DNA from 2 places in the Qipengyuania pacifica genome. Region 2 is predicted to be linked to the other one. Evidence: predicted binding sites of a transcription regulator. Region 2 holds the regulator's gene; the other holds the start of a gene.
The links. Region 2 encodes LexA, which represses DNA repair genes until DNA is damaged. Its sites were predicted from a motif close to GTTCCNCNCTTGTTCT; they were not measured.
Positions count from the first base shown of each region.

Region 1: K3177_RS00915 (ribonucleoside-diphosphate reductase subunit alpha) is a predicted target of LexA. The motif match lies at 3,180-3,195, and genes of this name have one in related genera.

Region 1 is NZ_JAIGNQ010000001.1:182,488-189,988, forward strand. It holds gene ligD (DNA ligase D) at 1-156, opposite strand, end outside; gene ku (non-homologous end joining protein Ku) at 160-990, opposite strand; gene K3177_RS00915 (ribonucleoside-diphosphate reductase subunit alpha) at 1,107-3,098, opposite strand; gene K3177_RS00920 (hypothetical protein) at 3,368-3,538, opposite strand; gene K3177_RS00925 (alpha/beta fold hydrolase) at 3,654-4,544, opposite strand; gene K3177_RS00930 (PilZ domain-containing protein) at 4,773-5,138, shown strand; gene nadB (L-aspartate oxidase) at 5,148-6,734, opposite strand; gene K3177_RS00940 (ABC transporter ATP-binding protein) at 7,136-7,501, opposite strand, start outside.
Region 2 is NZ_JAIGNQ010000003.1:380,817-388,317, forward strand. It holds gene K3177_RS11550 (ComEC/Rec2 family competence protein) at 1-1,551, shown strand, start outside; gene lexA (transcriptional repressor LexA) at 1,567-2,256, opposite strand; gene trpC (indole-3-glycerol phosphate synthase TrpC) at 2,565-3,350, opposite strand; gene trpD (anthranilate phosphoribosyltransferase) at 3,352-4,344, opposite strand; gene K3177_RS11570 (anthranilate synthase component II) at 4,341-4,955, opposite strand; gene pip (prolyl aminopeptidase) at 5,031-5,993, opposite strand; gene K3177_RS11580 (phosphodiester glycosidase family protein) at 5,990-6,823, opposite strand; gene trpE (anthranilate synthase component I) at 6,820-7,501, opposite strand, start outside.

The sequences.
Region 1 (7,501 bases), on a different contig from region 2:
GAGCCGAAAATCCCAGTGAAGCCGTGTCGCGTCGTGCTTTTGAACGATGAAGAGGTTGCCCCCTTTTCCGCCCTTCCGCTGGCCGGCCGGTTCGGGCGTCGCCTTGAAATCGCGCCTGGCATTATATTCCGCCAGCGGATTCGTGCGCGCGGCCATCGATCAGGCCGACTTCTTGCGGCGCGTCGTCTTCTTGGGCTGTTCCTTCCCGACAGACTTCTTGAGTGCCGCCATCAGGTCGATCACATTGGAGCCATCGGCGGCTTCGGGCTCGTCGACATCTTCGATGATGGCCTTTTTGCTTTTCGATTTTGCCTTCTTGTCGATCAGCTTGCGGAGCGCCTCGACGTAGTGATCTTCGAATTCGCCTGCATCGAAAGGCGCGCTTTTCTGTTCGATCAGCGTATTGGCGAGGTCGAGCAGTTCCTTCTTCGGCTTCGCATTGCCGATGTCATCGAAGAAGGACTGTCCCTGCCGGACTTCGTTGGCATAGCGGAGCGTTTCGAGAAGCAGACCCTTGCCGCATGGCTTGATAGCGACCAGTTTTTCGCTGCCGCGCACGGATAGCTGACCCAGTGCCACCTTCTTCGATTTTCGCAAGGCTTCGCGCAGGACGATGAAGGCTTCTTCGGCGAGTTCATCATTCGGGACGACATAATAAGGTTTCTCGAAATAGAGCGGGTCGATCTCGCACGCATCGACGAACTGGACGAGTTCAAGCGTGCGCTTGCTTTCTATCTTGACCGCTTCGATCTCTTCATCGTCCAAGAGGACGTAATTACCCTTGGAAACTTCGTAGCCCTTGATGATTTCATCGCGATCGACCGGGCCGATGCCGGGCACCACCTTCTCATAGGAAATACGTTTGCCGCTGGGCTCGTGGATCTGATTGAAGCTGATGCGCGCACCCGACTTGGTGGCGGAATAGATTTCGACCGGTATCGAAACCAGCGCCAGCCTGATCTGTCCCTGCCAATATGCGCGCGCTGCCATCGAAATCTCCTCGAACCCTGAAAGGAGCGCTTGAGCGCGCGAATAGGTTCCGAAGAAGAAACGGCCCCGCAAGTGCCGAACACTCGCAGGGCCGCAGATCTGGTCAGTCCATCACCTTACTGGCAGGCGAGGCATTCCTCGTAATCGGTCTGTTCGCCGCCGGCAGCCAGTTCGTACTTGGCGGCATCGGCCGTGTTGTCGGCTTCCACGCCGCCAGCAAAGCCGGCGCGCTGCACGCTCTTAGACCGCAGGTAATAGAGCGATTTGATGCCCTTTTCCCATGCCTGGAAGTGCAGCATCATCAGGTCCCACTTGTCGACATCGGCGGGGATGAACAGGTTCAGCGATTGCGCCTGATCGATATAGGGTGCGCGATCGGCCGCGAATTCGAGCAGCCAGCGCTGATCGATTTCGAAGCTGGTCTTGAACGCGGCCTTTTCCTCCGCCGTCAGGAAATCGAGGTGCTGGACACTGCCGCCACGTTCCAGGATCGAGTTCCAGATATTGGTCGAGTTCTTGCTCTTCTTGTCGAGAATCTTTTCCAGATAGGGATTCTTGACGATGAAAGAGCCGGACAGCGTCTTGTGCGTGTAGATGTTGGCCGGGATCGGTTCGATGCAGGCGCTGGTGCCGCCGCAAATGATGGAAATCGACGCGGTCGGCGCAATCGCCATCTTGCAGCTGAAGCGTTCCATCGCACCGGTTTCGGCCGCATCCGGGCACGGTCCGCGTTCCTGGGCGAGCACCAGCGAGGCTTCTTCCGCCTTGGCGCTGATGTGTTTGAACATCTTGAGGTTCCAGACCTTCGCCATCGGGCTTTCGAAACCGATGCCCTTGCTCTGCAGGAAAGAGTGGAAGCCCATCACGCCCATGCCGACGCTGCGTTCGCGCATGGCGGAATATTTGGCGCGGGCCATCTCGTCCGGTGCGCGATCGATATAGTCCTGCAGGACGTTGTCGAGGAAACGCATGACGTCTTCGATGAACTGCTTGTCACCGTTCCACTCGTCCCACTTTTCGAGGTTGAGCGAGGACAGGCAGCACACCGCAGTACGATCATTGCCGAGATGGTCGATGCCGGTCGGCAGGGTGATTTCGGCACACAGGTTCGACGTCGAAACCTTGAGGCCCAGTTCGCGGTGATGCTTGGGCATCATCCGGTTCACCGTGTCGGAGAAGACGATATAGGGTTCGCCCGTGGCGAGACGGGTTTCGACCAGCTTCTGGAACAGGCTGCGGGCATCCACGGTCTTGCGGACCGATCCGTCGCGCGGAGATACGAGGTCGAATTCCTCACCATTGCGCACCGCTTCCATGAAGGCATCGGTTACGAGCACACCGTGATGCAGGTTCAGCGCCTTGCGGTTGAAGTCCCCGCTGGGTTTGCGGATTTCGAGGAATTCCTCGATCTCGGGGTGAGTGACATCGATGTAGCAAGCGGCCGAACCGCGGCGCAGGCTACCCTGGCTGATCGCGAGAGTCAGCGAATCCATTACACGCACGAAGGGAATGATGCCGCTGGTCTTGCCGTTGAGGCCGACAGGTTCGCCGATACCGCGAACATTCCCCCAGTAAGTGCCGATGCCGCCGCCTTTAGAGGCGAGCCAGACGTTTTCGTTCCATGTGTTGACGATACCGTCGAGGCTGTCTGACACCGAATTGAGGTAGCAGCTGATCGGCAGGCCGCGCGTGGTGCCGCCATTCGACAGCACGGGCGTTGCGGGCATGAACCACAGGTTCGAAATGTAGTTGTAGAGCCGCTGCGCATGATCGCCATCGTCGGCGAAATAGTCCGCGACACGGGCGAACAGATCCTGATATTTCTCACCCGGAAGCAGATAGCGGTCGGTCAGGGTTTCCTTGCCGAATTCGGTCAGCAGCGCATCGCGGCTTTCATCGATCTGCACGTCGAAACGGCGATCGAGAACCTTCTTGCTGTCTTCCTTGGTCGCCTGCGCAGCAACGGCCGCAACCGCGCCGGCAAGAGCTTCGCCCGCGGCTTCCTGAACCAGCTGCTCGCTACCGTTGTCGGACTTGTCCATGGCGACCGCCTTCTTCTTGGTGGTGGGCTCGTCGACAGTGTCGTGCGTATCCAGATCCAGTGCCATCGCCGTGTCGTTCCCGCTCTTGAAATCCATCGTCTGCCCCGCCGTTTGAGTGTACCGCCCGCCCATGACCGGGCTGCGCATGTTCCGCTTGTGTTCGAGTCGGCGGGACTGTCTTCCCACCTAGCAATTTTGTGCGGTTCGAGGGTAAAAACTTATCCCGCTTTTCCCCACAGCCCCGGCTTGAAAGCGGCTTCTCCCTATATGGGGAGCAAACCGCCGATAGCTAGGTCTTGTGGGTACCCCCGGTATCCCGACTACTAGATACTGAATCAGACGGGACTCGTGTGCAAGACCGTAAATGAACTTTTAAGAAGGTCGGCGGCCTGTTGGCGAAGTGCTTTATCCAGGTGCAACGCCGCGACGCGTGGATCAAGCTGGACTTGGCGAGCACGCAAGCCCGAAAATGAATCCGGGAAAAAAATTTTGCGGGCAAAAATCATCGTGCCGGGTTGAGAATCATTCGAATCCCGGCGCGCAATTTTTCAACCCAACGCTGTCCCGCTCGCTGTGAGGTTCCTTAGGACCATCACCTGCGCTTGCTTGCGAGGAAGTGTGTCAGCCTGTCGCAGATTTGGCGTGGCCGGCGATGGCATCGGCCACCTCATCGACCAGTTCCAGAGGCAGGTCATGGCCCCATCCGCGAATGGTCTTCAGCTTCGCGCCCGGAATGCAGGCTGCGGTGTCCCTGCCGCCTTCGCACGGCACAAGCGGATCGTCTTCGCCATGTAGCACGAGGGTGGGCACGGCGATATCCCTCAGCATAGGCCGCCGGTCCCCATCCGCCACGATGGCCGAGAGATGGCGCATAGGCCCTTCAGGGTAGAAGCTGCGGCGAATGCTGGCGCGCGTGCGATCGCGCAGGCGGTCTTCCGCCGTCGGGTAGCCGGGCGATCCGATGGTTCGCGCCAGCATCACCCCGTGATCGACAAGCACGTCTTCGTCCGTGCTGTCGGGACGGGTCACCAGCGCCTTCATCGCCTCCGGCCTGGCGGGCGGCAGTTTGGGATTGCCGCTGGTCGAAAAAACGGATGTCAGTGAAAGACACCTGTCCGCATGGCGATGCACAAGATGCTGCGCGATCATTCCGCCCATGCTCGCACCGACGATATGCGCCTTGTCGATTCCGAGCGCGTCCAGCAGACCGGCGCCATCGTCAGCCATGTCTGCCAGGGTATAGGGAACCTTGGGCGTGAGGCCGATCTTGGACATCAAGGTCAGCTTGATCAGGCCGGGTGCCTTTACCCCATCGAATTTCTGGCTGAGGCCGATGTCGCGATTGTCATATCGGATTACCCGGAAGCCGTGACTGGCGAGTCTTTCCACCAGTTCGTCGGGCCACAGGGTGAGCTGCGCGCCGAACCCCATGATCAGCAGCATCGCTGGATCGGCCGGATTGCCGGTTTCCTCGTAGTGAATTTCGATCCCGTTCGCTGTCGCCTTTGGCACGCGCCTCTCCCGTGGTTCACAGAATCGCAGGTTCAACTGAAAAGCAACGCGTTGTCCATCGGAAGTGTGCGACATAAGAATAATGAGCGCATGCCATAAGCCGCATGATACGGCGCTTGGGTCACGGTAGAATGACACCTTTATTTCGCTTATGTCGCCTTCCTACAATACAAGGCGCGAACTGTCTGGCTCTGCTAATGCGGGATCTCAATCCGCGGGGGCACCGGGATGGAAAAGCGTAGGGGCAATCGCTCCAAGACCGACGACGACGTGATGGTTTCCATCAACGGCGTTGCTGCGCGCGGCAGAATGCTCAACCTTTCACGCGAAGGCTGCAAGATCACCGGAACCCGCGTCAATGCGGAGGTCGGCGAAGCCGTGACGGTTACCCTGCTCGAAGGGGTGGCGGTTGAAGGCGAAGTCAGGTGGGCGGAAGGCGAAGAAATCGGGATCGGGTTTGCCCGCCCGATCGGCGAGGCCACGGTAAAATATTTCATGCTCGGCACGTTGCAGCATGCGCGGGACGAGATACCCGTCGACCAATTCGGACGGGGGTTTCCTCCCATGCGCCCAGACCGGGGCCTTGCCGACTAGGGCATCGCCCTATGGGACCAGTACCGTGTCGCGCCCGATCGGGTTGGTTTCGGGATAATCGAGAATAAAGTGAAGCCCGCGGCTTTCGTGCCGCTTCAATGCGCTGCTCACGATGAGGTCCGCGCATTCGAGCAGATTTCTCAGTTCGATGAGATCGGTCGTCACACGGAAATGTCCGTAATAATCTTCGACCTCGTCGCGCAGGAGGCGAATGCGGTGCGCGGCGCGCTCGAGCCGCTTGGTGGTACGTACGATGCCGACGTAGTTCCACATGAACCGGCGAATTTCCGTCCAGTTCTGCTTGATCACCACTTCCTCGTCGGAATCGGTTACCCGGCTTTCATCCCAGGAGAGGATTTCCGGCGGGTCGTCGAGCTTGTCCCAGCATTCGAGAATGTCCTTGGCCGCCGCCTCGCCGAACACGAAACATTCGAGCAGCGAATTCGACGCAAGCCGATTGGCGCCGTGCAGCCCGCTTTCCGTGCATTCGCCAGCCGCCCACAAACCCGGCAGATCGGTCTTGGCATCGAGCCCGATCTTAACGCCGCCGCAGGTATAATGCTGAGCCGGGACGACGGGGATCGGTCCCTTGGTCATGTCGATCCCCAGCCCGAGCAGCTTTTCGTGGATGGTGGGGAAATGCTCCATCACGAACTCGGGCGGCTCGTGGCTGATGTCGAGATGGACGTAATCGAGGCCGTGACGTTTGATCTGATCGTCGTTGGCCCGCGCCACGATATCGCGCGGGGCAAGCTCCATCCGCTCAGGGTCATATTTCTTCATGTACCGCTCGCCCGTGATCGGGTTCAGCAAGCGCCCGCCTTCACCGCGCACGGCTTCGGTAATCAGGAAATTCTTGACGTCGAGATTGTAGAGGCACGTCGGGTGGAACTGCATCATCTCCATGTTGGAAACGCGCGCGCCTGCCCGCCAGGCCATGGCGATACCATCGCCAGTCGCGCCCCGTGGAGCCGTACTGAACAGATAGACGCGCCCTGCGCCGCCTGCCGCCAGCACCGTTGCGCGGGCGACATGTGACACGACCTCGCCGGTTTCCTCATCGAGCGCATAGGCACCCCACACCCGACCCGAACCGGAATAGTCGACCTGATTGCGTCCTGTAATCAGGTCCACGCAGCTTTGGCCGGGCAGCAGGGTAATGTTCGGATTTTCCTCCGCCGCCTTGAGCAATGCCGCCTGCACGGCCCACCCCGTCGCGTCGTTTACGTGGACGATGCGGCGATGCGAGTGCCCGCCTTCCCGAGTAAGATGAAGATCGCCCGCTTCGCGATTGAAAGGAACACCCAGTTCGCTCAACCGGTCGATCGAGGCGGGTGCCCGCTCGATCACAAATTCCACCGTTTCGCGATTATTGAGGCCCGCGCCAGCGATCATAGTATCGCGAACGTGGTTTTCGAACGTATCGCCCGCATCGAGAACGGCGGCGATCCCCCCTTGCGCCCAAGCAGTCGAACCGCTGTCGAGCCGCCCCTTCGCCAGAACGAGCACCTTTTTCGTTTCGGCCAGGGCCAGTGCCGCAGTCAGGCCGGCAGCGCCTGAACCGATCACCAGGACGTCATGAGGAATTGCTGTCATCACAACGTCATGGCTGGCCAGAATGCGGGCGGCAAGAAAAACAGACTTCGGCGAAATACAGTGAAACTGCTCAATTCGCCGCGGATATTTCAAACTCGCAGCATGCCAGCCACGATTCGGCGCAGCACGGTTAACGCAGCGTCACGGCCGCCTTAAGGCACGAATCGATAGGGGAATATCACAAGGGACGCAGAGGGTCGCAAATGGGACTGGGACGTATTGCCTGCGCTGTCGGAAAGCACAGCGTAGATCGCACGAATGTAAAGCGCGCAGCAGGCCAGCAGGTAGGGCGCTGCCGTAATTGCAAGGCACCGATGGAAGAGATCGAGCCACATCACTGGGAACTTCAGCGGGTAAAGGATGCTGGCCTGGGGCCCCGCGCCTTTATGTAGCGGTTGTTATCACCCCGCGCCGGTCAACTGGACAAAGACGTCTTCCAGATCTGCCTCGCGCGTGGTGACATCTTCGATTGCGTAGCCATGCGACTGGACCAGGGCCAGCACCTGCCCAGCGCTCGCCTTGTCGCGATCGTAAGTGATTTCCAGCCTGCGCGGTTCGATTACTTCGGCTTTGGTGAAAGCCTCTTCCATGATCGGACCGCCCAAATCCTTGTCCACCGTGATTGACACGACTTTTTCCCGCGCCATTCCCACCAGTTCTCTCGTCGGTTTTTCGGCGATCAGTTCACCATGGTTGATGATCGCGATGCGATCGCAAAGCTGCTCAGCTTCTTCGAGATAGTGCGTAGTCAGAACGACCGTCACACC
Region 2 (7,501 bases):
GCCAGACGAGCCTGGTTCGATGGGCTTGCCGCAACTGGATCGGCTGTCGGCGATGTTGAGATCATCGAGCCGCCTGGCGCATCCCGACTGTCCATAGCATCCGCTCAGAGACAGCTCTCGCGACACGTTCGCGCCAATCTCGAAGGGACGTCCGGTGCCATCGCAGCCACCTTGGCGAGCGGGGACCGCGGAGCGATTCCCGAAGCGGACGAAGAGGCAATGCGCGATTCCGGGCTGACCCATTTGCTGTCCATCAGCGGTCTTCACGTGAGCGCCATCATAGCTGCGACCTATTTCATTGTTCTGAAGCTGCTCGCGTTCTGGCCTTGGCTGACGCTGCGCATCCGGCTGCCGCTGGTGGCCGCCGGGGCATCAGCGATCGCCGGCATTGCCTACACACTGCTTACCGGCGCTGAAGTGCCGACCGTGCGTAGCTGTATCGGAGCTCTGCTCGTACTGGTCGCATTGGCTGTGGGGCGAGAACCGCTATCCATGCGGATGATCGCTATCGCGGCGGGAGTCGTGCTCGTGTTGTGGCCGGAATCGCTCGTCGGGCCGAGTTTCCAGATGAGCTTTGCGGCAGTCATCGCCATCGTATCGCTCCACAATGTGCATGCGGTACGGGACTTTCTCGCACCGCGACAGGAGAGCTGGCTGCGTCGCATGTCGAGACGGGCGGTGATGCTGTTCCTGACTGGACTGGTCATCGAGCTGGCCTTGATGCCAATCGTCTTATTCCATTTCCATCGCGCCGGCGTTTATGGAGCGGCGGCCAATCTGATCGCCATTCCGCTGGTCACATTCATATCGATGCCGCTCGTGGCGCTTGCTTTGGCGCTCGATCTGATCGGAGCGGGCGCGCCGGCGTGGTGGCTAGTGGGCAAGTCGCTCGCCCTGCTGCTGGCCATTGCCCATTTCTTTGCCGAGCAGCCGGGGTCGGTCAAGCTTGCGCCGCGTATCGGTATGGGAGCGATAGGGTTATACGTGAGCGGGGCGCTCTGGGTGGCGTTATGGCAAGGCAGGGCGCGCCTGCTGGGTTTTGGGCCAATTCTCGCCTCTGCTGTGCTGATGATCACCGCCCCGATACCCGATATCCTCATTACGCGTGACGGACGCGATATAGGCGTTGCCAACGAGGCCGAACGGTTGCTGGTTCTGCACGATCGTGAAGGCGGATATGCTCAGGACAATCTGCTCGAACTGGCCGGTACGGATCAGAGCCCTATCGAGATTGCCGACTGGCTGCGCAGCCGGTGCAGCGACCAGTTTTGCGTCTTCTCCCTAGAACGGGGTGGGCGACCCTGGTCCGTCCTCGTCGCCCGCAATAGATATCTCGTGGAAGAGCGGGCCCTGGCCGCGGCTTGCATGCGGGCCGACATCGTTATTGCCGACCGGTATCTGCCGTACAGTTGTCAGCCGCGCTGGCTCAAAGCGGACAGAAGGTTTCTCGACCGGGAAGGGGGCGCTTCGATCTATCTGGCAGACCAAAAGATCGATACGGTCGCCCAGGATCAGGGCGAGCATGGATGGTGGCGCGCGCCACGTGAGTAGGCGCGCGCCAGCAAATCAGTGGTAGCGGCGGAGCAGGCCCGCCAGTTTTCCCTGAACCTGAACCCGGTGGGGTTCATAAACTTGCGCTTCGTATGCACCATTGGCCGGATCCAGCACGACGCGGCCTGCATCCTTGCGAAGGTATTTCAGGGTCGCTTCTTCGTTGTCGACCAGCGCCACGACAATCTCGCCATCGCGGGCCGTGTCCGTGCGTTTTACCAGAGCGAAGTCGCCATCGAAGATCCCGGCTTCGATCATGGAATCTCCGGAAACCTCCAAGGCATAATGTTCGCCCGGACCGAGCAGCGCGGCCGGCACGGGCATGCTGGACTGACCTTCGATCGCTTCGATCGGGGCGCCGGCGGCAATCCGCCCATGAAGCGGAACATCGATGATGTCGTTTGCCGGTTCGGGCGCCACCGCCTTTGCCGGGATCGCAGCCGATACGGCGTCGTTAGCCGCCACCGGAGCGGGCGACCCCATCACGGCATTTTCAGGAAGCTTGACCACCTCCAGCGCACGCGCCCGATTGGGAAGGCGCCGGATGAAGCCGCGTTCTTCGAGTGCCGAGATCAGGCGGTGTACGCCCGACTTGCTCTTCAGATCGAGCGCTTCCTTCATTTCTTCGAAGCTGGGGGAAATGCCGGTGTCTTCCAGACGCTGCTGGATGAACCGGATCAATTCGTGCTGCTTGGCGGTCAGCATTGTGCGAACTCCGTATCGCGTGTTCACAAAAGGCGTGAACGAATGCGGAACAATTAAGCAACCAAAATAACAAAGTCAAGCAATTCAGCCGTTCCTTGCGGAACAACCGTTCATGGTTCGATCCGGATCAGGGCGCTGAGAAACCGCTGTCGTTAAGCTTTTCGGTCGCGCAGGGGAGACATGGACCACATGGACCACTGTACAAGGGGATAAAAAGTCACCCCGCACCGAGGCCGAAATCGCGCCAGAACGCAGCGGGTTTGGTCTGGAGCTGATACCTTTAACCGGTCAGCAGCGTGTAGGACAGATCAGTTCCCGAGCAGCATGCGAGTTGCCGCTTCGACATCGCGTTGGCGCATCAGGCTTTCGCCGACTAGGAAGCTGTTCACCCCGGCGTGTGACAAGCGCTGGCAGTCTTCGAATAGAGAAATGCCGCTTTCGCCGACCAGAAGCGAACCCTCCGGTGCCAGAGGCGCCAAGGCTTCGGTCGTGGCGAGATCGGTCGAGAAGGTCCGCAGGTCCCGGTTGTTCACGCCAATGAGGCGCGACTGTAGCAATGCTGCACGTTCCATCTCTGCGTGATCATGGACTTCTACCAATACGTCCATGCCATATTCCACCGCGGCCCGTTCGATCTCCACCATCGCACCATCATCGAGTGCGGCGACTATGATCAGGATCGCATCAGCGCCGAGTGCGCGCGCTTCGGCCACCTGCCAGGTATCGACCATGAAATCCTTGCGCAGGACGGGCAATTCGCAGGCCGATCGCGCTTCGACCAGATAATCTTCGTGACCCTGAAAATACGGGGCGTCGGTGAGAACCGAAAGGCACGCAGCGCCCCCTGCAGCATAGGCGCGGGCATGGGCAGCGGGATGGAAATCTTCCCGGATCAAGCCCTTCGAGGGTGAAGCCTTCTTGATTTCGGCGATGAGGCCGAAGCCGGACCGTTCCGCACGTTCGAGCGCAGAGCGGAAACCACGCGGGGCGGTCTGTTCGCGAGCGGAAGCGTCGAGATCGGCCAGCGACCGCATGCGCTTGCGTGCGGCCACTTCTTCCCGTTTGGTGGCGCAGATTTGTTCTAGCTTGTTCATATCAGGTGGCCATTGCAATCCAGCTTTCGAGCAAGGTCCTGGCTTTGCCGGAATCCAGTGCTTCGGCGGCGATCTCGGCGCCTTCCGTCCAGTCCTCCGTACGGTCGGCTACGATCAGAGTGGCCGCGGCGTTGAAAAGTACCGCGTCGCGATAAGGTCCGGGTGTGCCCGCAAGCAGGGCTTCCAACGCGCGGGCATTGTGACGGGGATCGCCGCCGCGAATAGCCTCGACCGGTGCGTGGGGCAGATTGGCATGTACCGCGAGCACCCGGCGCATCTCGAAATCGTTGCCCTGAACGTCTGCCAGTTCGTTGCCGCCGGCAAGGCTCAGTTCGTCCAGCCCTTCGTCTCCCGAGGCGATGAAAGTGCGTTCGGTGCCCAGCTTTGCCTTGGCTGCGGCATAGATGGGGACATAGGCCGGGCGCGCGATACCGATAAGCTGCCGCTTCACGCCGGCCGGGTTCGAAAGCGGACCCATCAGATTGAAGATCGTACGAACGCCAAGCTTCTGGCGAATGGGCTGGATCCGTCCCATGGCCGGGTGGTGGTTCTTGGCGAATAGGAAGCAGATCCCGAGTTCCGCCAAAGTCTTCTCGGCGCTTTTTCCTGCAGCTTCCATGTCGAGGCCGAGTACCTCGAGCGTATCGGCCGCGCCGGATTTGCTGCTGGCGGCCCGATTGCCGTGCTTGGCGACGGGCACGCCGCAAGCTGCGACGACGAGGCTGACAGCAGTCGAGACGTTGAGGGTATGGTGTCCGTCACCCCCGGTTCCGCAGCAATCGACCGTGCCTTCGGGCGCGTCGACGGGAATGAGCCTTTGCCGCAGCGCGCGCGCAGCGCCGGCGATCTCGTCAGATGTTTCGCTGCGCGCGGACATATTGACCAGGAAACGTGCGATCGCATCGTCATCGGTTTCACCGTCGAGGATCCAGCCGAAAACCTCTTCGGCTTCCGCTTCCCCAAGATGTTGCTTTGCGTCGGGAAGCGTTTTCATGCCGGGACCCTGGCGGCGATGCCGCAGATTTCGAGGAAGTTGGCGAGCAGGGCGTGACCATGTTCGGTCGCGATGCTTTCCGGGTGGAACTGGACCCCGTGAATGGGCAGATCGCGGTGTCGGAACCCCATGACGCTGCTGCCGTCGAGGCCAGGTGTTTCGCTGGTGGCGTTCACGTCGAGGCAGGCGGGAATGTCTTCGACCACGAGCGAATGATAGCGCGTTGCCGTGAACGGAGACGGCAGTCCGGCAAATACGCCAGTGGCATCGTGCGTGACGGGTGACGTCTTGCCGTGCATCAGCCCCCCGCGGACCACGCGTCCGCCGAAAAACTGGCCGATGGATTGATGGCCGAGGCACACACCGAGCAACGGCTTTCCGGCGTCTGCACATGCTGCCACCAGATCAAGGCTGACGCCGGCTTCATTGGGCGTGCAGGGGCCCGGCGATATGAGATAACCTGCGTGACCTGCCAACAGAGCTTCATTGGCAGTGACGGCATCGTTACGCACGACTTCGACCTCAGCCCCCAGTTCCATCAGGTAATGGACCAGGTTGAAGGTAAAGCTGTCGTAATTGTCGATTACGAGGATTGATCGGCGGTCGGTCATTCGTGGCGTCAATGGAGGCGCGATGCGCGGCTTTCAAGCAAGGAAAGCTGCGGGATGCGAAACGTCGGCGTGACGTCAGGCTTTCTTGCCTGCCAGCTTGTCCGTCGCCTTAACCAAACCGTCGACGATCCCGGTTTCTCCTGCGCTGTGCCCCGCATCGTGAACAATCCAAAGGTCGGCTTCGGGCCAGGCCTTTTTCAACTCCCACGCGGAGACAGGCGGAGTGCAGATGTCGTGGCGGCCCTGGACGATGATACCCGGAATGCCGGCGAGCCTGTCGACGTTCTTCAGCAATTGCGCCTCTTCGAGGAAGAAATCCTCTAGGAAGAACTTGGCGCAGATGCGGGCAAAGGGAACGGCCTTGGACGGATCGGCAAAACTGTCGAGCAGGGCGGGATCGGGAAGAAGCGTGGCGACGGTTCCTTCCCACAGCGACCATTCCCTTGCCGCGGCAAGGCGCGTGTCCTCGTCATCGCTGGTCAGACGCTTGTGATAGGCCTTCACGAGGTCGCCGCGTTCGGCTTCTGGAATGAGGCCGGTGAAGTCGTCCCACTGTTCGGCCATTATTTCGCTGGCGCCGTAGGAATAGAGCCAGTCTTTTTCCTTTTGCCGGCCGAGGAACACGCCGCGCAATACGAGCTCGCTCACCCGCTCGGGATATTTCTGGGCGTAGGCGAGGGCAAGGGTGGAGCCCCAGCTACCGCCAAAAGCCTGCCATTTTTCATGCCCGCACATTTCGCGCAGACGTTCGATATCTTCGACTATGCGCCAGGTATCGTTGTTTTCGATTTCAGCGAAAGGAAGCGATTTGCCGCAGCCGCGCTGGTCGAACAGAAGCACGTCATAAAGTTCGGGGTCCCATTGGCGGCGATGGGCAGGCGACATCCCGCCACCTGGACCGCCGTGAAGGAAGACGGCCGGTTTTGCCCCCTTGGTGCCGACGCGTTCCCAATAGAGCGAATGGCCTTCGCCGACATCGAGCATCCCGGTTTCATAGGGTTCGATCTCGGGATAGAGGGCGCAGCGCGTATCGGTCATTCGGAAGCTTTCTTTCTAACCACGACGATGGGGCCGATCGGGGCCCCGGTATCGAGCCGTTCCGTGGCGGGGTTCCAGAGTTGGGAAACATTCCCGTCCAGATACAGCGCGTTCTTCACGTGCAGCTCGTCCTTGTAGAAACGGGCGAGCTTGCCGAACGAAATCGGCGCATTCGAGATCACGAAATGCGCGCGGCCTTCATCGTCCACGCCCACGGCGTTGCGCACGAATTTAGACGGTCCGTCGCGCGTGATTTCCGGGTGAATCTTGCCATCGACAACCAGCATGGGGCCGGATTGCGTCCCGAATTGAGGACGCTCCGTCACATTTTCCAGAAACCAATCCGTGGCGCGCACGGCCCATTCGCCATCGGTGCCGTAGAAAACGCCGTTGGGGTTCATGTGGAAGTTGCCTTCGCCATCGGCGGTATTGAGCGGATGCAGCCGTTCCGAATCTTCCACGAAATACCCGATCGGTTCGCCGTCATCGTCGAACATGCCTGCATTCATGGCAAAGGCGACGGTCTGCGCATCGGTGGCCGCCGCGAAGTCGGTCAGGCTGCGATAGAACTTGCCGTCACGCCCAAGTGCCATGCTGATGCTGTGACGCGCCGGGACGGCAAGGCAATGCGTGACCGGCGTATCTTCGAAAATGATCGAACGGCAGGCGCTTTCGACCTGGCTTGCGAGCGTTTCGGTCGGGGTCGGATCTGGTGTGGGATCCACCTGCGCTTGGCCATCGATGCGCGCGCGGGCGACGGGTTCGCCTTCGGGCTGCGCTTCGCAAGCAGTCAATGACAGGAGGGCGAGGGCGGCGATTGTAATTCTCATTGACCGAATCCGGGCTCCCTCGCGAGGCGTACGGCTTCCTTGGCCGCAGCGAGCAGGGCGCTCGCCTTCGCTTCGCATTCTTTCTGTTCATAGGCGGGATCGCTGTCGGCGACTATACCTGCGCCAGCCTGCACATGCATCATGCCGTCCTGGACCACGGCTGTGCGCAATACGATGCAGCTGTCCACCGAACCGTCAGGGGCGAAGTAGCCGACGCCCCCAGCGTAGGGGCCGCGCGTAGCCGGCTCGAGTTCGGCGATGATCTCGCAGGCGCGGACCTTGGGCGCCCCGCTGACGGTGCCCGCAGGGAAGCCGGCGAACATCGCATCGATCGCATCCTTCGACGGATCGAGTCGCCCGGTGACGTTGCTGACGATATGCATGACGTGGCTGTAGCGTTCGACAGTGAAGCTTTCCGTCACGGTAACGGTCCCGGACGCGGCGACGCGGCCGACATCGTTGCGTCCGAGATCGAGCAGCATCAGGTGTTCGGCGCGTTCCTTGGGATCGGCCAGTAGGTCCTGTTCGGCAAGCCGGTCTGCCGCAGAATTGGCGCCGCGCGGCCGTGTGCCGGCAATCGGCCGGATGGTGACCTCGCCATCGCGCACGCGTACGAGGATTTCCGGGCTGGAGCCGACAATGGCAAAGCCGGGCATGTCGAGAAAATAAAGAAAAGGC